DNA from 4 places in the Streptomyces sp. NPDC006711 genome. Region 2 is predicted to be linked to each of the others. Evidence: riboswitches for the same ligand, from Rfam matches in the RefSeq annotation. Region 2 holds a riboswitch; each other region holds the start of a gene.

Region 1 (5,167 bases), on a different contig from region 2:
CCCATGAGCTTGGCGTCGAGCAACCGCTCCCGCTCCTCGGCCCGTCGCTCGCGCAGGGCGGCGTCGGCGACGGGGTCGGCGACCCGGCGTACGTTCCACTGCGCCTCGAACTCGAAACCGACGGCTCGCTGCACGACGGCCTGGCCCTCGGGGTGGGCGTGCGCCGCGCCGTGGCACGCCCGCTGAACCGGCTCCTGCTGCCCTTCGGCGTCGGGGGCGGGCCCGGCGAGCGCCCGGGTGGCGTTCGCCTCGGCCGCCCGCTCGAAGGCGTCCGAGGGGTCCGACACGCTCAGGCCCTCCCCCGTGTCCGTGCCGGCGACGGGCCCTTGGCGCTGCTGGATGACGTGGGTGAGCTCGTGCGCGAGGGTGTGGCGGTCCGCGCCGCCCCTGCCGACCACGACATGGCTTCCCGAGGTGTAGGCGCGGGCGCCGATCTCGGCGGCCGAGCGCTGCGCCGTGACGTCGTTGTGCACCCGGACGTCCCCGAAGTCGGCGCCGAGCCTGCTCTCCATGTCGGCGCGTACGTCCGAGTCGAGCGGCCGGCCGGGGCCGCGCAGCACCTCGTGCACGGAGGAGCGCTGCACCGGCGCGCTTCCGAGCAGTCCGGCCACCGCCGCGTTCCCCGCGGACCGCTGAAGGGCGAGCACCTGCTGGGCGGAGAACGCCCCGCCGATGCCGCCGCCGCGTCCGGCGGGCGCCGCCTCGGCGCGCTCGGCGGCCCTCGGCGCGGGACCGCCGGGCGTGACGGATCGGCCCTGCTGGCTGTCCTGCGCGTGCACGTGAACCCCTTTGGTGGGTGGGACGTGATGTCCGGCGTTACGTGCATATCAGCGCGGGATGCGGCGGTGAAGGTACGGAAGGGCAGTCGATGGGGCAGTCTCCACGCCGCCCCCTCACGGAGAGCGTTCACCATCGGACCGCCACGCACGCCCGGCCCGTCACGCACCCGAGGGGCGTGGCCGGCTCCGTACGGCACGTCAACTGCCGCCCGCGCGGCGCTTGTTGGCGGCGCCGGGCGGGCCGGCGAGGGCGCTGAGTGCCGCCTCCTCGACCGTGGTGGCCGGCCGGATCAGCCTGTCGAGACCGCCCGCCGTGAGGACCCGTAGGTGCCACGGCCGTACGCACACCAGGCCGAGGCCTCCGTCGCGCTCGCGGGTCCTGCGGTGTGCGCGGCACAGCAGGGTGAGGAGGGCGCAGTCGAAGAAGTCCACGGGGCGCAGGTCCACGACCACCCGGGCGCCCGCCGGGTGGGTGGCCGCGTCGAGATGGCGGCCCACGTCGGGCGCGGACGCCAGATCGACGGTGCCGTACACCTCGACCACCGTGACGCCCCGCACCAGATGGGTGCGGGCGGTGCGGCAGCGGCCCGGCAGGAGCCCCGGGGGAAGGGGTACGGGGTCCGGGGCTGACGGCCGAGCGGTGGTTCCCATGGCAGCTCCCGGTCCAGTAGGGATCCCCGCCCCTGCGGGGTACATGATCGTCGGGCAGTCACCGTGGTCCGGGGTGACGCACTACCACCCTAGGAACAGGCACGTATGCAGAAACGTGCAGCCTTCAAATTGTTCAGCCCTGGGGGTGAACAAAATTTGCGCCGCCCTAACCCGCGCGTCAACGGCGCGGTGCGGGCCCCGGCCGGGCGGTCACGGGACGGGCCGGGCGCCCTCCCGCCGTGAGGGGTGCCCGGCCCTGGGAACGCCTCGCTCAGTAGGCGCCGAAGACGTTGTCGATCGACCCGTAGGTCTTGGCCGCGTAGTTGCAGGCGGCGGTGATGTTGGCGACCGGGTCGTAGAGGTCCGTGGACGTGCCCGGCACGTGGAACGCGGCGAACGTGGGCTGGATGACCTGAAGCAGTCCCTTGGACGGGGTGCCGGCCACGGCGTTGGAGTCCCAGTTGTTGATCGCCATGGGGTTGCCCGAGGACTCGCGCATGATGTTGCGGTAGATGCCGTCGTAGGTGCCGGGGATGCCCGCGCGTCCCATGATGTCGAGCGACTGCTTGATCCAGCCGTCGAGGTTGTTCGGGTACGAGGAGGCGGTCGCGGTGGCGAGCGTGGCCGGGCGCACGGAGCGGTCGGCCCGGTCGGCCGAGGCGTTCCGGGCCGAGGGGGCCGCAGCCGCCTTCGCCGGACCGTTGACGATGAGCCGGATACCGGGGTGGATCATGGCCGGATTGCTGCCGATGACGCCCTGATTGTCCTGGTACAGCTGCTTCCAGCCGCCGCTCACGCCGAGGGCGTCCGCGATCCTCGCCAGCGAGTCGCCCGCGACGACGGCGTAGCTCGTGGGCGACGCCTTCACCACCGTGGCGGGCTTGGCGGCCGCCGCGACCTGGGCCACGGTGGCGGAGTGCGCCGGGGCCGGCGCGGCGCCGGCCGTGGTCGCGCCGATCACCGGCATGGCGAGTACGGCGCCGCCCGTACCGGCGGCGGCGAGGCCCCGGCTGAACGAGCTGGACTTGGGCCGGCGGTGCTTGCCCTTTGCAGGCATGGTCATGTCCTCTCCGTCGCCTGCGAGGTGAGCTGTCGGGTTCGGACGGGAGATGTCCGGCCGCGCCACACGCGGCTTCACCCCAGCCGTTCCGGAATCCGGACCGGCGGCTTACCTGGGTCCCCCGCTCCTGCCATACGTGTGTGGGAGGTTTCCGGACGGTGGCAGGATTCGGCGTTCCACCCGGATTGACGGTGAACTTAAACGAATAGGGCGAGCGGAAACAAGGCCGGAATTCATGGATGCCGACCCGCGATATTGATCCACTGAAAAGCGGGAATGTGGATCATGGCCACCCGGCACTCAACTCTCTTGCGCCCGAACGGAAATGCTCTCGCGGACTTCGCTGACTACCCGTCGGGCGAGTGACCCAATTCACGCGGCCGACGCGCAACCGGTCAGGGAGTACCGCAAAATGACCAGGGTCTCCCAATAGCCCCAATTAGGACATTATTCGAGCAGGGAGGGAACACCATAGCGTTCTATTTGGGACAGATTGGACTTTCCGCGCTCTCTGTGGGGTGGCCGAAGTGGGTGGTCCGCCTCGGGCGGGCAGCCGACCGAGGAGTCGCCGACTCGGACCCGTTGCCCTCTACGTCGGCCGGCTGACGCGTGGCGAATCCGGTGGACACGGTCGTCCCTTCCCGACTCATGGGCCCCCGGACCCCTGCTCGGACCTCGCAGAGGAGCCCCCGGAGGGTCGCGGAGGCGGGCGGCCGGCCCGGAGGTGCCGCCCGCATCCCCCGGCGGGAAAAGGATGGTGGCGGTGGATCAGATCGCCTGAGATCATTTCGGCATTCGCCGTCCGGACCCCCGGCCCCGGCCGTCCGCCAGGTGACTTCCCCTCCAACTCACGCCTCCGCCAAGGAAGAACAATGAACGCCGTCGAAGAATTCAAGAAGATTCCCACGACCACTCTCGCCGACCTTCTGGGGCGAGCCCAGGTCATGGATATCGGAATGCGTCCCCTGTGGTCCCCGATTCCGCGCGTCGCCGGTCCCGCATTCACCGTCCGGTGTCCTGCGGGCGACAATCTCATGCTGCACGCGGCCATCCACCGTGCCGAGCCGGGATCGGTCGTCGTCGTCGAATCGGGAGATCTGGACTACGCGCTGGCGGGCGGAAACGTCTGCGCGGTCGCCCAACGCCGGGGCATCGCCGCCTTCGTGGCCGATGGCGTCATCCGTGACCTCGCCGAGGTACGCGAGTTGGGCTTTCCCGTCTTCGCCCGGGGCGTCATTCCCATTCCCGGCACCAAAAAGGCCGTCAGGCCGCTGAATGCCCCGGTGCGCTGCGGCGGTGTGCGGGTGGCGGCCGGTGACGTGGTGGTGGCCGACGAGGAGGGTGTCGTGGTCACCCCTCGCGAGGACTGGGAGCGGGTGCTCACCGAGGCCCGGCGCAAGCTGGCCAAGGAGGCCGAGGAGTCCCTTGACGCGTGGGAGCGGGCGCACCGCGCCCGGATCGACGCGATCCTCAGCGACGGCGGCTTCGAGGGCTGAGCGGGCTTCGCGCTGAGCGGCTTCCGGGGGCTGAGCGGATTTCGCGGCAGAGCGGGCTTCGCGGCTGAGTGACTTTCGCGGCCGAGCGGGCCCGGGCTCAACTACCGCGCCACACTGGGGGGTTGAGGACCGGCCCGGGCCAACTGCCGCGTGGCCGCAGGCCGGAACCGTACGCGACGGCGCTCCGCTCTGGCCCGCGCCCTCAGACCGTGCCCACCTCGCGGACGAGTTCCAGGCTCAGGACGCGGTCGAGGTGGGCGAAGGTCTCGAACTTGGCCCCCTCCGGCACGTCGGACGCCGTCTCCAGGTCCGCCAGGAGGCGCAGGACGGTTCCGGTGTCGAGCCGGGTGTCCAGGGCGGCGCGCGCCGTGCTCTTGAGGCCGGGCGGGATCGGCTTCGACGGATGGCCTGCCCAGTGCGCCACGGCGCGCCGCCAGCGGGCGAGCGTGCGGGCGCTGTCGTCGATCTCGTCGGCCGTGGCCGTGACCGGTTCCTCGTAGGGGTGGCCGAGCAGGACCATCCGTACCACCGACGGATCGAGGCCGTCCAGGGCGGGCAGTTCGGCCTCGCCGACCCGCAGGCAGGCGGCGGACGCCTCCTCGGGGGTGCCGCTGGTGACGTGGACGGCGGGCGGACCGCCGAGACTTTCAGTGATGTCCTCCAGGCCGCCCTCGGCGTCGGCGGGGCGGACTCCGGCGGCCCGGGCCCCATGGGGGGCCGGGCCGGTCCGGCCCACGAGGACGGCCCGGCCGCGCAGTTCGACGACGCGCGCGAGCACGTCCGCGATCAGGAGCACCCGCAGTCCCGTCCCCGCCGCACCGTCGGCGGGGACATGGGCGCAGACGCGCAGGGGACCGGGTCCGGCGAGTTCGTCGACGATGCGCAGCACATCGCCGAGCCTAGGGGGTCAGGGCCGCCGGGGACAGCGGCGCGCGCCTTCTCAAACGGCCCGCGCCTTCTCAGGCGAGGAGCGGCTTGAGGGCGCCGCCGCGCAGCCGGGTGACCAGCGGCCCGGCGTACCGGCGCGCGGACCAGGTCACGGCGAAGGCCATCACCGCTCCGACCACCAGCGCGGCCAGCACGTCGTGCGGGTAGTGCGCCCCGACGTACACCCGGGACGCGCCCATGAAGAGGGCGGCGACGGCCGCGACGGCGCCGAGTCGGCGGTCGACGAAGAACAG
Region 2 (5,167 bases):
CCGTCCCGTGAAACCGGCCTCCAGGAGGTTGCGCAGGACCGCGCGGCCGACGCCGCCGGGGGCGCGGCCCGCGCCGATGACGGCGACCGAACCGGGCGCGAGCAGGCGCCGCACGGATTTCGCCTCGGCGCGGTATTCCCTGGCGCGTTGCACGGCGAGCGATTCGGCGGTGGGTTCCAGATCGAGCGTGAGGTGGACCGAGCCGTCCTCGAAGGAGCGCTTCTGCTGGTACCCGGCGTCCGTGAACACCTTGATCATTTTGTTGTTGGCCGGGAGCACTTCCGCGGCGAACCGCCTGATGCCGCGCTCGCGGGCCACCGCCGCGATGTGTTCGAGCAGCGTGGAGGCGACGCCGCGCCCCTGGTGGGCGTCCTGGACGAGAAAGGCGACCTCGGCCTCGTCGGCGGGGGCGGAGGCGGGGCGGCCAAGGGCGTTGATCCGGTCGTAGCGCACGGTCGCGATGAACTCTCCGCCGACCGTCGCCGCGAGCCCGACCCGGTCGACGTAGTCGTGATGGGTGAAGCGGTGCACGTCCTTGGCGGAGAGGCGGGGGTAGGGAGCGAAGAAGCGGTAGTACTTCGACTCGTCCGAGACCAGCTCGTAGAAGGAGACGAGCCGGCCGGCGTCCTCGGGGCTGATGGGCCGGATGCGCGCGGTGCCGCCGTCGCGCAGCACCACGTCGGCCTCCCAGTGAGCCGGGTACGCGGGGTCGGACGCCGTCGTCATACCGAAAGCGTACGGGTCGCGTGGGCGTACCGGGCGGGGCAAGGTGGCAAGGGGGTGTCTGGTGGATCAGGGTCGGTCAGGGCGCCGCGCCCCCGGCCATGGTCCACCAGACACCCCCTAGGGAGTGTCTTCAAAGTGGCGTCGTCCGCCCGTAGGGCGGGGCCGGCGGGGTCTGGTGCGTGCGATCGCAAGGCGAAGGAGGGAGTCGACGCGGAGCATCGGCGACCGACGACAACGCCGCGAGCGTGCGTGCCAGACCCCGCCGGCCAGACGGGACTTTGAAGACACGACCTAGGGCCGGCCGGCGGCGCACCCGGGCCCGGGGTCGGCAGGAGCACGGCACACCCCATGAGAGACTGGTCTAGACAACCGTCAGAGATTTCGAAGGGCAACACCATGGCTGAGCGCCGCGTCAACGTCGGCTGGGCCGAGGGCCTGCACGCCCGCCCCGCGTCCATCTTCGTCCGTGCCGCCACGGCTGCCGGAGTCCCCATGACGATCGCCAAGGCCGACGGCAACCCGGTCAACGCCGCGTCCATGCTCGCGGTGCTCGGCCTGGGCGCGCAGGGCGGCGAGGAGATCGTGCTGGCCTCCGACGCCGAGGGCGCGGACGCCGCGCTCGACCGGCTGGCGAAGCTGGTCGCCGACGGCCTCGAGGAACTGCCCGAGACCGTCTGACCCGGCCGGCCGCACACCGAAGGACCGCCGGGCCCCGACACGGGCCCGGCGGTCCTTCGTCGTCAGGTGCGGGCGCGCGCGATCTCGGTCCCGCGCGGCGCCCCTCGCTTTCTCGGCGTTCCGCTCGGTGCGGCCACCCCGGCCGCCCCGAGCCCGCGCGGCCGGTGGGCGCGCGAGGACCGCTCGGTGTGCTGGGCCATGAGCGAGCGGGCGCGTTCGGCGTCGCCCCGGGCCACCGCGTCGGTGACGGCGCCAAGGCCGTCCCACGCCTGGGCCCCGCGCTCGGACGGATCGGCCACGTACATCCAGGCGATCTTGCGCCGCACCTGGGTGAGCGGCGCGATCAGGGCCGGGCTCGCGCAGGCCTGGGCCAGCGTCTCGTGGAACCAGCCCCACAGCTCAGCGCAGTCCTCGCCCGCACCGCGCCCGGCCCGCTCCCTGCCCAGCCGCACCAGGGCGCGCAGCACGGTGAGATGGGCCTCGTCGCGGCGCGCGGCGGCCCGCGCCGCCGCCAACGGCTCCAGCAGCAGGCGCAGTTCGAGGAGGTCGGCGCCCTCGGCGGCGGTGGGCTCGGCCACCCAGGCGCCGGCGTATCTGCGGGTGGTCACGAACCCCTCGGACTCCAGGGTGCGCAGGGCCTCGCGGACCGGGACGCGCGAGACCCCGTAACGGCGGGCGAGCGCTTCCTCGGCGAGCCGGCCGCCGGGCTCGTGGACGCCCGCCACGATGTCGTCGCGGATGGCCGCGCACACCGAATGCGCCGGAACGCGCATGCCTCGACCTCCGCCTGGTACACGGCGCGACGCGGTCGTCGGCGCTGGTCGGGCGACTGTACGCAGGCCGTGTTAATTCCCCGTGACGCGTCGGAGCCCAGGGGCGCCTTCCGGCCAACGGCGAAGGCCCCCGCGCGCGTCACGGGGGCCTTCGGTGGGCGCGGGGGCGCCGGGGTGCCTTCGGGTGGGACGCTCAGACGTTCACGCCGTGCGAGCGCAGGTAGGCGACCGGGTCGATGTCCGAGCCGTACTCCGGTCCGGTGCGGGCCTCGAAGTGCAGGTGCGGGCCCGTGGTGTTGCCGGTGTTGCCCGACAGGGCGATCTGGGTGCCGGGCTCGACCGACTGGCCGACGGTGACCTGGATGACCGAGAGGTGGCCGTACTGGGTGTACGTGCCGTCCTGCATCTTGATCACGACGTTGTTGCCGTACGCGCCGCCGGGGCCGGCCTCCACGACGGTGCCGAGGCCCACCGCGTGCACCGGGGTGCCGATGCCCGCGTGGAAGTCGATGCCGGTGTGGCTGCCGGAGGACCACAGCGACCCGCCGGTCTTGTAGCCGGTGGACACATAGCTGTTGGATATCGGCGCGACAAAGGTGTTGAGGCGCTTGCGCTCGGCCTCGCGCGCCGCGCGCTCCTTGGCCTCGCGTGCCTCCTGGGCCCGCAGTTCGGCCTTGCGCCGGGCCTCGGCCTCGGCCTCCGCCTTCGCCTGGGCCTTCGCGGCCGCCTGCTTCTGCGCGTCGGCCTGGGCGCCGAGCTGGTCGGCGACGGTGTCACCGATGACGATGGCCTGCGTGAGACCGGTGTCGGTGACGGTGTTGTCGGGGGCGGCGACGGCCGGGGAGGCGAGGGTGCCCACGACTCCGGCGGTGGCGAGGGTGGCGATGCCCGCGATGTTCGCGCTGCGGCGCGTCATCCGGCTGGGCGCGCGGTGTTTCCCGGTGGCACGGGTGAACGCCATGGAGTGGCGGTGTCCTTTCCTTCCATCTCGCCTACCGGGTTAGCTGACGGGTTCGGAGCAGGAAGGTCTCCTACGGACTCCCCCGCGGGCGGAGGCGTCCGATTCACCCCAGGGACTGAGTGGGTCCCCGGCTCCCCTGGCTCGCGCCATCGGGGACTCGGCGATCGCTGTCCGGTGCCGCGGCTGCGGCGGGTGGTGACGGACAGCGCGACTGACGCTAGACGGCCGGTCTTTCTCCTACCAAACAGACGCCGCATTTTGTTGCGTACGCCACACGACAGAGAGGCAACCTCCCCAACAAACAGGACATATGGGCAGACCCCGGGGGCGCGTGCGCCACCGGGGTCCTTCCTGTCACCGAGGCCCCGGGGATCCCGGGGGCCGAAGGGGCGTCAATCAGCCCGTGACGACGCTCACTTCACCGATGCCCAGCGCCCTGACCGGCTCCTCGATCTGCGCCGCGTCGCCCACGAGCACCGTCACGAGCCGGTCGGCCGGGAAGGCGCTGACGACGGCCGCCGTCGCCTCCACGGTGCCGGTCTCGGCGAGCCGCGCGTACAACTGGGCCTGGTAGTCGTCCGGCAGGAACTGCTCGACCTGGTCGGCCAGCGTCGCCGCGACCGCCGCCGCCGTCTCGTACTTGAGCGGGGCTACGCCCACCAGGTTCTGCACGGCGCTCTCGCGCTCGGCGTCCGTCAGCCCTTCGGCGGCCAGCTTGCGCAGCACCTTCCACAGGTCATCGAGCGCGGGACCGGTGTTGGGAGTGTCCACCGAGCCGCTGATGGCGAGCATCGCAGCGCCACCGTCGGGGCCCGAGCGCAGCACCTGGCCGAAGGCGCGCACACCGTAGGTGTAGCCCTTCTCCTCGCGCAGCACCCGGTCCAGACGGGACGTCAGGGTGCCGCCCAGGCAGTACGTGCCGAGCACCTGGGCCGCCCAGACGCGGTCGTGGCGGTCGGGGCCGACGCGGCCGATGAGCAGCTGCGTCTGGACGGCGCCCGGGCGGTCCACGATGACGACGCGGCCGGTGTCGTCGGCGGTGATCGCCGGGACGGGGCGCGGCTCGGCGGTGTCGCCGGTCCACGCGCCCAGGGTGTCGGCGAGGATCGCGTCGAGGTCGGTGCCCGACAGGTCGCCGACGATGACGGCGGTCGCCGTCGCGGGACGCACGTGCGCCTCGTAGAAGGCGCGCACGGCGGCCGCGTCGATCGCCCCGACGGTCTCCTCGGTGCCCTGGCGGGGCCGGGAGATGCGCGAGGTGGCCGGGAAGAGCTCCTTGGAGAGCTGCTTGGCGGCGCGGCGGGCCGGGTTGGCCTGCTCGTGCGGGATCTCGTCGAGCCGGTTGCGCACCAGGCGCTCGATCTCGGAGTCGGCGAACGCGGGGGCCGCCAGCGCCTCGGCGAGCAGCGAGAGCGCCTTCGGCAGCCGCGAGAGGGGCACTTCGAGCGAGACCCGGACGCCGGGGTGGTCGGCGTGCGCGTCGAGCGTGGCACCGCAGCGCTCCAGCTCCGCGGCGTACTCCTCGGCCGAGTGCTTGTCGGTGCCCTCGGTCAGGGCGCGCGCCATGATCGTGGCGACGCCGTCCAGGCCCTCGGGCTCGGCGTCCAGCGGGGCCGCGAGGAAGATCTCGACGGCGACGACCTGCTGTCCCGGCCGGTCACAGCGCAACACGGTCAGGCCGTTGGCGAGCGTGTCGCGCCCGGGGGCCGGGAAGGCCCACGGCTCGGCGGCGCCGGCGGCCGGCTTGGGGTGGAACTCCATGGTCACGACAGCGTCCGTCACTGGCCCGCCTCTTCTTCCTCGTCGTTGCCTGCCTCGGGTGCCCCGGTGGGCTCGTACACCAGGACCGCCCGGTTGTCGGGGCGCAGCGTCGCGGCGGCGACCGCCTTGACCTCGGCCGCGGTGATCTCCAGGACGCGGTCGACCGCGCTCAGGGCGAGCTGCGGGTCGCCGAAAAGGACCGCGAAGCGGCACAGTTCGTCGGCGCGGCCCGCGACGGTGCCGAGCCGGTCGAGCCATTCGCGCTCCA
Region 3 (5,167 bases), on a different contig from region 2:
GTCCCGATGATCGCGACCGGCACCACCGGGGCGCCCGAGCGCAGCGCCATCGCGGCCACCCCGACCTTGCCCTTGTACAGCCGTCCGTCGTGCGAACGCGTGCCCTCGGGAAACACCCCCAACGCCGCGCCCCTGTCCAGGACTTGGAGCGCGGTGTCGAGCGCGGCCCGGGCCGCTTCCTTGCCCGAGCGGTCGACCGGGATCTGGCCGAGCGCGCGGAAGAAGGCAGCGGTGGCGCGGCCGGTGAGGCCCGGCGCGGTGAAGTACTCCTGTTTCGCCAGGAAGGTGAGGCGGCGCCTGAGCACCACCCCGAGCAGGAACTGATCGGTGAACGACTGGTGGTTTCCCGCGATGATCACCGCACCCGTCCCCGGCACCCGCCCGCTCCCCTCCACGCTCGGGCGGAGCAGCCACCGCAACAGCGGCGACAGCACGAGACGCAACGCGTAATAGAACACGTCAGTAAGCCCTCTCCCCAGGTGACCCCCGCGCCGCCGCACGCTAGCCATCGACGAAGGCAGCCGGGAGAGCGCCTATCGCGCCAGACCCCGCACCCGACGGCGCGATCTCTCGCTCGCCCACAGCGAAACCGCCGCCTGGCCCCTTGCCTCGCGCGTGCTCCCCGACGGATGCTCAACCCGGCGCTTCTGTACGTCCTGTACGTTTTTTACGGAGGCCGCCCCGAGGTCCGGTCAAGGAGAGGTACGCCATGAACCACCGCCCCGCCGCCCGCTATGTGCTGCCCGAGTTCCAGGAGCGCACCACCAACGGCGTCCGCACGCTCGATCCGTACTCCAAGCTCTTCGAGGAGCGGATCATCTTTCTGGGCACACCGGTCGACGACGCCTCCGCCAACGACGTGATGGCCCAGCTCATGCACCTGGAGCACGCCGATCCGGACCGGGACATCTGCCTCTACATCAACTCCCCCGGCGGCTCGCTCACCGCCATGACCGCGGTCCACGACGCGATGCGGTTCGTCAGCTGCGATGTGCAGACGTTCTGCCTGGGGCAGGTGAGTTCGGTCGCGGCGGTGCTCCTGGCGGCCGGGACGCCGGGCAAGCGCCTGGTGCAGCCGGCGTCACGGGTGCTCCTCAAGGAGCCGGCCATGGAGGAGCCGCTGCGCGGCCAGCCGTCCGATCTGGAGATCCAGGCGGCGGAAGTACTGCGCGGCCGCGCGCTGTTGACCGGGCTCCTGGCCCAGTACACCGGGCGCGCCGCCGAGCAGGTGGCCGCCGACATCGAACGGGACCTGGTCCTGGACGCCAAGGCGGCGGTGGCGTACGGGATCGCCGACCACGTCCTGGAGAGCCGCAAGACCTCCGCGCGCGGGAACTGAGGCGCCGTGCTGCCGCCGGAACTGCCGCCGCTGCCCGCGCTCACGCGCGCCGAAGGCGAGTTCATCGACGCCTATCTCGAAGTGGTCGACCTGCTCGGCCGGGTGAACCCGGCGCACGGCCATGACACCTACAGCGCGTTGCGGGCGGCGCAGGCCCTGGTGGGACGGGCGGCCGCGCTCAAGGACGCCCTCACCCTCATGCATCTGCGCGGGGAGACACGGGTGCACGCCAGCACGTTGACACGGGCGCTTCGCGTCCTGGACGGCGAGCGCCGCGCGGGCCGCCTCACGGTGCCACCCGGGACGGGGAGTTAGAGGCGCCGCGCGGCCCGGGCGGCATTCGACGCGCTCACCGGGCAGGCGAAACGGACCAGATGGAGTACCCCCTTTCGGCCCACCCGCGGCTCCACCCACTGACCCTTATGAGTTGCTTATGGCGGCCACCCCTATGCGGAATCGATCCTTCCGTAGCTGGTACGAGCCTGGTCAGGACCGGTCGAGAAGGGGTTGAAGTGCCCGTGTCCACCCGAATGGGGCAGGCGTGAGCAGTCTCACACAAAGCCGTTTCGGTCCGGTAATCCGACAGTCGTTGCGTGAAGATCCCTGAGACGACAAGCCCCCGCCACCTCGGCGAGGCGGTCCGGGCGGACGCCGAGTCCTGCCGCCGTTCCGGACGACTGGTCGACAGGAGTGGACCGGCAGGAGTGGAGGACCCGAGTACTTCGGGAGGGCCGGTGAGCCGGCCCTCCCTCGGGGTGAAGCCGCGCACGCGGCCGGGCGTCTTCGCCAGTCCGAACCCGACAGGTCATCCTTCGCAGGCGGTTTGACGAAGGGTTGCGCATGACCGCGCGGACGTACATCCCGTCCCTGGCTGTCCGCCTGGGCACCGTCTGTGCCTTCGCTCTCGCCGCGACGGGCGCCACGACGCTGGTACCGGGTGCCACGCCGGAAGCGAACGCCGCCGCCGTGGCCGCCAGGGCGCTCCATGTGGCCGCGTCCAAGAAGGGCTCGCCCTACCAGTACGGCGCGTCGGGCCCCTCACGCTTCGACTGCTCGGGGCTCACGCTCTACTCGTTCAAGCAGGCGGGCCGCCACCTGCCCCGCTCGGCGCAGCAGCAGTACAACACCTCCCGGCACGTCTCCGCTTCCTCGCGCAAGGCCGGCGACCTGGTGTTCTTCCACTCCGGAGGCAGCGTGTACCACGTCGGCATCTACGCGGGGGGCGGCCGCATCTGGCACTCGCCCAAGTCCGGGACCGTGGTGCGCCTGGAGCGGATCTGGAGCCACAGCGTCTGGTACGGGCGGGTGGGCTGACGGGCGCTCAGGAGCCGGCGCGGGTGGCGCGCCCCGGCCCGGGCGGTTATCCGTCCTGGACCGCCGTCGGCCACGGCAGTGCGATCGAGACCGTTTTGCCGCCGTCCTGCGTGGGCTCGACGGACAGCCTGCCCCCGGATTCGGCGGCCAGCCAGCGGATGATGACCATGCCCCGCCCGTTGTCCTGCTGCACGGCCGCGGGCAATCGTTTCGGCCAGCGCGGATGGCTGTCGGTGACGCCGATCCTGAGCACTTCCTCGCGCTCAAGACTCAGGTTCACGGTGAAGGTGGGCGACTGGCCGAAGGTGTGCTGCACGGCGTTGGTGGCGAGCTCGGAGACGATGAGCCGCACCGTGTCGACCGCGTCGGCGTCCGGCGGCAGGCCCCAGTCGGCCAGGATCGTGGCGGCGTAGCGCCGTGCGGCGGAGACCGAGGCGGGATCGCTCGGCAGAGTGAGGGTTGCTTCGAGATGGTCTGCCATGGCGACGCTGTCCCTTTCCCGCCCGGGCCGGCTCTGAGACTCCTGGCGAATGAGCGCTCGCGGAGAGGACGACAGGCCTCGGACTGTGCTTCGCGTCAGAGTGGCACTCATCGTGCCGGTCCCGGGCGCCATCCACCAAGATATGCATATATCTGTCGCTCAAAGCAGTGAACTCTGCGACGGAAGACCGTATGTGGGCCCACACTTACCCATCGCCGAAGACGAAGGAGGCAACAGAGCCGACAGAGCCAGAGGAGGCGGCCATGGGGCACGGACCGGCGGTGCGCAGACGCAAGCTCGGCGAGGAACTGCGGCGGCTGCGCGACGACAGGGGGCTCACCAGTGGCGAGGCGGCCGCTCTCGTCGGCTGGCACCAGTCGAAGGTGAGCCGGATCGAGACCGGCCGCAGCGGGGTCAAGCCGGCGGACGTGGCCCGGCTGCTCGACGCCTACGGCGTGCGTGACCCGCGACTGCGGGCGCTGCTGGGCGCGTTGGCGGATTCGGCGGGCGGCGCGGAGGCGGGCTGGACGCACGCGTACCGCGGGCTGCTGGCGCCGCAGTACCGGGACTTCATCAGCCTGGAGTCACAGGCGCGTTCGGCCCGGACCCTGGAGACCTCGGTGGTGCCGGGCCTGTTGCAGACGCCGGCCTACGCGCGGGCGGTGACGCGGGCCGCGCTCGGTGGTCTCGCCCCGAAGGAGGTCGACTCCCTCGTGGAGGTGCGGATCGCCCGCCAATTGGTGCTGCGCGCCGATCCCCCGCTGATGCTCAGCGCGGTACTGGACGAGGCGGTGCTGCGCCGCAGGGTGGGCGGGCCCGCGACCATGCGCGAGCAATTGCGCCACCTTGTGGAACTGGCCGCCCTGCCCCAGGTGCGGCTCCAGGTCATCCCCTTCCATTACGGCGGCTATGTCGGGCTCACCGGCCCTTTCACGATGTTTTCGTTTCCGGCCAACTCGGATCTGGATGTGGTCGTTGTCGACCACTTGACGAGTAGCCTCTATCTGGAGCGGAGAGAAGACCTGGAGGCGTACGGTGCCGCGTTCCGGACCGTCCAGGCACTCGCGCTCTCCATGGAGGACTCGTTGGATCTCATCGCCCTGATGGCCCGGGAATGACCGGGCCGGGCCGGGCGAGTGGGGAGGCATGATGTCCGCGCATCCCGCGCACGTCCCTTCCAGTCACCTTCTCACCCAGGCCGCGTGGCGGCGTCCGCGTCGCAGTGTGGGCATGAACAACTGCGTCGAGACGGCACGGCTCAATGGCGAGCTGCTGGCCGTACGCGACTCGAAACGCACTGCGGGACCCGCGCTGCTCTTCGGCACGCCGGCCTGGCGCCGCTTCATCTGCCTGGTGTCAGAAGGGAACTGATCACCCATCAGTTGATGGGGAGAACCAGTAGCACTCAATTCGTGGGCGCGGTCCGCAGGATCGTGCCCACCGCCGTCTCGATCTGCCGCTCCGTCAGGTCGGCCCGGGCCGTCAGACGGATGCGGGAGATCCCGTCCGGCACCGACGGCGGCCGGAAGCAGCCGACCGCGAGCCCGGCCGTGCGGCAGTCGGCGGCCCAGGTCACCGCCGCCTCCGGCGAGGGGGCCCGCACGGAGACCACCGCCGCGTCCGGGCGCACAGCGGCGTGCCCGGCCGAGGTGAGGCGCGCGTGCAGCTCGGCGGCGACGGCCCGGGCGCGCCCCGCGCGTTCCGGCTCCGCGCGCAGCAGCCGCAGCGCGGCGAGCGCGCCGCCGACCGCCGCCGGGGCGAGCCCGGTGTCGAAGATGAAGGTGCGGGCCGCGTTCACCAGATGCCGGATGACGCGAGCGGGGCCGAGGACCGCGCCGCCCTGGCTGCCGAGCGACTTGGACAGGGTGACGGTGGCGACCACGTCGTCCGCGCCCGCGAGCCCCGCAGCGCACGGAGCGCCACGGCCACCGGCGCCGAGCACGCCGAGCCCGTGCGCGTCGTCCACCACGAGGGCCGCCCCGAACTCCCGGCATTGTGCGGCCAGTTGGGGCAGCGGGGCGGCGTCGCCGTCC
Region 4 (5,167 bases), on a different contig from region 2:
GTAGCGGCGGGAGTGACCGGATCGGCCATCGCGCTTCCCCTGCTCGCCGCGACCGGCGCGAACGCCGCGGACGCCGGCACCTGGAACCAGGTCGCCTCCTGCGAGTCCGGCGGGCAGTGGAGCGCCGACTTCGGCAACGGTCTGTACGGTGGGCTCCAATTCTCGCAGGCCACCTGGGAGGCGTACGGCGGCAACGAGTACGCCCAGCGCGCCGACCTCGCCAGCCGCGCCCAGCAGATAGCCGTCGCCGAGAAGGTGCTCGCGGCCAAGGGGCCCTCGGCGTTCGCGAACTGCGGCGCCGACGCCGGCCTCACCAAGGGCGGCGGCTCGGCGGACGTCGATCCGGGCGTGCCCGACACCTCGGGCTCCACCGCGTCGCCCGCGCCGTCGGTTCCGGTCACCCCGGCGACCCCGGCCGTCCCCGCCACCAAGACGCCCGAGGACGCCGCCACTCCGGGCGGCACGGCCGCCACCCCGGCCCCGGACGCCACCCGGCAGGACGGCCCGGCCAACTCGCCGGCGCCCTCCGCCTCCACCCCGTCCAGCTCCGGCAAGCACCGGGGCGCCCCCGCGCCGGAGGACGGCGCCGGCGCCAAGCCCGGGTCCACCGCGCCCGGCGCCGAGGCCGGCCGGCCCGACCCCGCCGCCGGCGACGGCACGGGCGCCCCGGCCGGCGAGAACCGCGACGCGGGGCAGCGCGCCTCGCGGGGTGACGGCGCCTCACGGGAGAGCGGCAACGCCCCTGACGCGAGCGGCGCCTACACCGTCCGCCCCGGCGACAACCTCTCGGTCATCGCCGACGCGCACAAGGTCCAGGGCGGCTGGCCCGCGCTCTACCACGCCAACGAGCGCCTGATCGGCACCGACCCCAACCTCATCCTGCCTGGCCAGAGCCTGGACCTGAAGGGCGTGACCGCCGCTCCCGCGGCCCCCGCGACCCCGAGCGCGCCCTCGTCGGCCACCGCGTCCCCCGCCCCGTCCGCCACCCCGAACTCGGCCCCGCAACAGGGCTAGTTCGGGGTGTATGTCCGTTGTGTGCAAGTGAGACATGGGTCTCTTCGCCTCAACTGGCGTGTCCCGTCTGCCCGGTCCGTCCGCCCCGCCCCTCACCTGCGGAAACATCCCTTCTGTGGCCGCAAGTAAGGGGGTTTTAACCCCGATGTGCCTCTTTGAACATTGGCGGGGCGTGTGTTTTCGTCGGACTCGCTCGTCACCGCGAGCCCCTTCGACCGAGAACGCCGAATCCTGCCGTCGGCCGATGGGAACAGTCGACGCTTATGCGCCGTAGGCAGGAGCGGGGGACCCAAGGTAGGCGCCGGCCCCGGCAGTTCACACGGACTGCCGACCGGCTTGGGGTGAAGACGGACGCACGACGTCCGGCCGGGCAGCTCACGCCCGAACCCGACAGCTCACCTCGCAGGCGTCGGTGAGGAGAACTCATGCTGCTTTCCGGCAAGGGCAAGCACCGCCGCCCGTCCAAGGCCGTCCGTGTCGTCACGCTGGCCGGCGTCGCCGGTGCCGCGGTCGCCGCTCCGCTGATGGCGGCAGGCAACGCCTCCGCCGCCTCCGTGCAGACCTGGGACGCCGTCGCCCAGTGCGAGTCCGGCGGCAACTGGTCCATCAACACCGGCAATGGCTACTACGGTGGCCTCCAGTTCTCGCAGTCCTCCTGGGCCGCCGCCGGCGGCACCAAGTACGCCTCGCGCGCCGACCTGGCCACCAAGGGCCAGCAGATAGCCGCCGCCGAGAAGCTGCTCGCCATCCAGGGCCCGGGTGCCTGGTCCTGCGCCGGCGCCGGCAACCTGAGCTCCGGCGGCGCCAAGGCCGATGTGGACACCTCCGGTTCGTCCTCTTCCTCTTCGAAGTCGGCCAAGCCCTCGAAGCCGAAGCAGCGCGTCCAGCCCCAGCAGAAGACGCAGCAGGAGACGCGGCAGAAGCCGCAGCGGACCGAGCAGCGCACCGAGGCGGCGCCGAAGGCCAGCCGCAGCGAGCAGCGCACCGAGCCGGTCAAGCAGGGCGACGGCGAGTACACCGTCAAGTCCGGCGACACGCTCGGCAACATCGCGACCGCCAACCACACCCAGGGTGGCTGGCAGAAGCTGTTCGACCTGAACAAGGACATCGTCAAGGACGCGAACCTGATCTTCCCGGGCCAGAAGCTCCACCTCGGCTGAGCCGGCCCGCCCCCAAGGTCGGCCCCCCAAGGTCGGCCCGCCCCCAAGGCAGCCCCGCCCCGGCGCGCGTTCCCCCGTACGCGCCGGGCCGGGGCTTTCGCTGTTACCAGACAGTAGTGTTGTGGGCCTTTGCCCGGGAATCAGGGTCATTGGGCCCTTTTTCGTCCCAGGACGCGGGCACTCGGCCGGCTGGACCCCCGGAGCCGGTTAGGCTCTTGTCGCAAGGCGAAGCGACCCCGCGGGTCCCTTGCACCGCCTGCGTCACATCTAGCGTCACATCCCAGAAGGAGATGCTCGTGCCGTCCATCGACGTCGTCGTAGCCCGGGAAATCCTGGACTCCCGAGGCAACCCCACGGTCGAGGTCGAGGTCGGCCTCGACGACGGCAGCACCGGCCGTGCTGCCGTCCCGTCCGGCGCCTCCACCGGTGCCTTCGAGGCCATCGAGCTTCGCGACGGCGACCCCAACCGCTACGGCGGCAAGGGTGTCGAGAAGGCCGTCCTCGCCGTCATCGAGCAGATCGGCCCGGAGCTCGTCGGCTACGACGCCACCGAGCAGCGCCTGATCGACCAGGCCATGTTCGACCTGGACGCCACGGACAACAAGGGCTCGCTCGGCGCCAACGCCATCCTCGGCGTCTCGCTCGCCGTCGCGCACGCCGCCTCCGAGGCCAGCGACCTGCCGCTCTTCCGCTACCTCGGCGGCCCGAACGCGCACCTGCTGCCCGTCCCGATGATGAACATCCTCAACGGTGGGTCGCACGCCGACTCCAACGTCGACATCCAGGAGTTCATGATCGCCCCGATCGGCGCGGAGTCCTTCTCCGAGGCCCTTCGCTGGGGTGCCGAGGTCTACCACACGCTCAAGGGCGTCCTGAAGCGCAAGGGCCTCTCCACCGGCCTCGGCGACGAGGGCGGCTTCGCGCCGAACCTGGAGTCCAACCGCGCCGCCCTCGACCTCATCCTTGAGGCCATCAAGGAAGCCGGTTACGCCCCGGGCAAGGACATCGCGCTCGCGCTCGACGTCGCCGCCTCGGAGTTCTACAAGGACGGCAAGTACGAGTTCGAGGGCAAGTCCCGCTCGGCCGCCGAGATGACCGAGTACTACGAGGAGCTCGTCTCCGCGTACCCGCTGGTCTCCATCGAGGACCCGCTGTTCGAGGACGACTGGGCCGGCTGGAACACCATCACCTCGCGCCTGGGCTCCAAGGTCCAGATCGTCGGTGACGACCTGTTCGTGACCAACCCCGAGCGTCTGGCCCGCGGCATCGAGGAGGGCTCCGCCAACGCCCTGCTCGTCAAGGTCAACCAGATCGGTTCGCTGACCGAGACCCTGGACGCCGTCGAGATGGCCCAGCGCAACGGCTTCAAGTGCATGATGTCCCACCGCTCCGGCGAGACCGAGGACGTCACCATCGCCGACCTCGCCGTCGCGGTGAACTGCGGTCAGATCAAGACCGGCGCACCGGCCCGCTCGGACCGCGTCGCCAAGTACAACCAGCTCCTGCGCATCGAGGAGATCCTGGACGACGCCGCCGTCTACGCCGGCCGCAGCGCCTTCCCCCGCTTCAAGGACTGAGCACCGGCCGCTCGCCGAGCCGAGCGGCCAAGGCGGCTGAGCCCCAGCCAGTCGTCCCCGCGTCCCCGGCCACGGTCCCGTACCGTGTCCGGGGACGTATGTGTGCGGCGGGGAGGCGGGAGAGCGATGGGCAACGACGCCAAGGTCAAGGACCGCGACCGGTTCTCCACCGCGGCCCGGCTCAAGGTGCTCGGCGAGCAGACCGCGGCCCGCGTCTACCGCTCGCAGAACAAGCGCCAGGCCCGCCGCTCCCGCCTCACCGGCCGCGCGGCGCTGCTCGCCCTCGTGCTGTGCTCGCTGATCGTGGCGCTCGCCTATCCGATGCGCCAGTACGTCTCGCAGCGCGCCGACATCTCCGACCAGCAGCGCAAGGCCGCCGACGCGCGCCAGTCGGTCGAGCGGCTGCGCGACGAGAAGGCGCGGCTCCAGGACGACGCGTACATCGAGCGCCTGGCCCGCGAGCATCTGCACATGCAGTTCCCGGGCGAGAGCGCCTTCGTCGTGATCGACCCGGGCGCGGCGGACAAGCACCGCGAGAACAAGGGCGCCACCGGCCGCGCCTGGCACTCCAACCTCTGGGACGGCGTCGACAAGGCCGACCGTTCCGCCAACTGACCACCGCTAGCGATAGAGACAGACCCAGGCATGGAAACGCCCCCGCCCCAGACCGACCGCACCGAGCCCACCGACGCGGACATCGCCGCCTTCAAGGAGCAGTTGGGCCGCCCGCCGCGCGGTCTGCGCGCGATCGCGCACCGCTGCCCCTGCGGCAACCCGGACGTCGTCGAGACGGCCCCGCGCCTGGAGGACGGCACGCCGTTCCCGACGACGTACTACCTCACCTGCCCGCGAGCGGCCTCCGCGATCGGCACCCTTGAGGCCAACGGCGTCATGAAGGAGATGACGGAGCGTCTGGCGAGCGACCCCGAGCTCGCGGCGGCCTACCGGGCCGCGCACGAGGACTACATCGCGCGCCGCGACGCCATCGAGGTCCTTGAGGGCTTCCCGAGCGCGGGCGGCATGCCGGACCGGGTCAAGTGCCTGCACGTCCTGGTGGGCCACTCGCTGGCCGCCGGACCCGGTGTGAACCCGCTGGGCGACGAGGCGATCGCGCTGCTGCCCCAGTGGTGGGCCAAGGGCCCGTGCGTGACGCCGTGCGGCGAGGGGGACGAGAAGTGACCCGGGTCGCCGCGATCGACTGCGGTACGAACTCGATCCGCCTGCTCGTCGCGGACGCGGACCCAGCCACCGGCGAGATCACCGACCTGGACCGGCGCATGACGATCGTGCGGCTCGGCCAGGGCGTGGACCGCACCGGGCGCCTGGCCCCCGAGGCCCTTGAGCGTACGTTCGCGGCGTGCCGCGAGTACGCCGAGGTCATCAAGGAACTGGGCGCCGAGCGCGTCCGTTTCGTGG

What was found. A riboswitch is a leader RNA that binds a small molecule or an ion and turns the genes downstream of it on or off. The one in region 2 is predicted to bind cyclic di-AMP.
Positions count from the first base shown of each region.
Region 1: another riboswitch for cyclic di-AMP. It lies ahead of ACFYM2_RS09520 (transglycosylase SLT domain-containing protein); the one in region 2 lies ahead of ACFYM2_RS29865 (M23 family metallopeptidase).
Region 3: another riboswitch for cyclic di-AMP. It lies ahead of ACFYM2_RS15155 (C40 family peptidase); the one in region 2 lies ahead of ACFYM2_RS29865 (M23 family metallopeptidase).
Region 4: another riboswitch for cyclic di-AMP. It lies ahead of ACFYM2_RS32635 (transglycosylase family protein); the one in region 2 lies ahead of ACFYM2_RS29865 (M23 family metallopeptidase).

Region 1 is NZ_JBIAGO010000003.1:396,255-401,421, forward strand. It holds gene ACFYM2_RS09510 (DUF4157 domain-containing protein) at 1-779, opposite strand, end outside; gene ACFYM2_RS09515 (STAS domain-containing protein) at 978-1,430, opposite strand; gene ACFYM2_RS09520 (transglycosylase SLT domain-containing protein) at 1,702-2,487, opposite strand; cyclic di-AMP (ydaO/yuaA leader) riboswitch at 2,490-2,674, opposite strand; gene ACFYM2_RS09525 (RraA family protein) at 3,363-3,986, shown strand; gene ACFYM2_RS09530 (hypothetical protein) at 4,189-4,875, opposite strand; gene ACFYM2_RS09535 (phosphatase PAP2 family protein) at 4,946-5,167, opposite strand, start outside.
Region 2 is NZ_JBIAGO010000020.1:68,360-73,526, reverse strand. It holds gene ACFYM2_RS29880 (GNAT family N-acetyltransferase) at 1-726, opposite strand, end outside; gene ACFYM2_RS29875 (HPr family phosphocarrier protein) at 1,123-1,404, shown strand; gene ACFYM2_RS29870 (GntR family transcriptional regulator) at 1,467-2,177, opposite strand; gene ACFYM2_RS29865 (M23 family metallopeptidase) at 2,371-3,138, opposite strand; cyclic di-AMP (ydaO/yuaA leader) riboswitch at 3,152-3,311, opposite strand; gene ACFYM2_RS29860 (M16 family metallopeptidase) at 3,535-4,899, opposite strand; gene ACFYM2_RS29855 (pitrilysin family protein) at 4,917-5,167, opposite strand, start outside.
Region 3 is NZ_JBIAGO010000006.1:134,510-139,676, reverse strand. It holds gene ACFYM2_RS15170 (lysophospholipid acyltransferase family protein) at 1-458, opposite strand, end outside; gene ACFYM2_RS15165 (ATP-dependent Clp protease proteolytic subunit) at 710-1,339, shown strand; gene ACFYM2_RS15160 (hypothetical protein) at 1,346-1,654, shown strand; cyclic di-AMP (ydaO/yuaA leader) riboswitch at 1,992-2,175, shown strand; gene ACFYM2_RS15155 (C40 family peptidase) at 2,180-2,653, shown strand; gene ACFYM2_RS15150 (ATP-binding protein) at 2,700-3,134, opposite strand; gene ACFYM2_RS15145 (helix-turn-helix domain-containing protein) at 3,398-4,252, shown strand; gene ACFYM2_RS15140 (DUF397 domain-containing protein) at 4,284-4,505, shown strand; gene ACFYM2_RS15135 (8-amino-7-oxononanoate synthase) at 4,540-5,167, opposite strand, start outside.
Region 4 is NZ_JBIAGO010000027.1:31,865-37,031, reverse strand. It holds gene ACFYM2_RS32640 (transglycosylase family protein) at 13-1,014, shown strand; cyclic di-AMP (ydaO/yuaA leader) riboswitch at 1,271-1,438, shown strand; gene ACFYM2_RS32635 (transglycosylase family protein) at 1,440-2,174, shown strand; gene eno (phosphopyruvate hydratase) at 2,465-3,751, shown strand; gene ACFYM2_RS32625 (septum formation initiator family protein) at 3,878-4,366, shown strand; gene ACFYM2_RS32620 (DUF501 domain-containing protein) at 4,397-4,930, shown strand; gene ACFYM2_RS32615 (exopolyphosphatase) at 4,927-5,167, shown strand, end outside.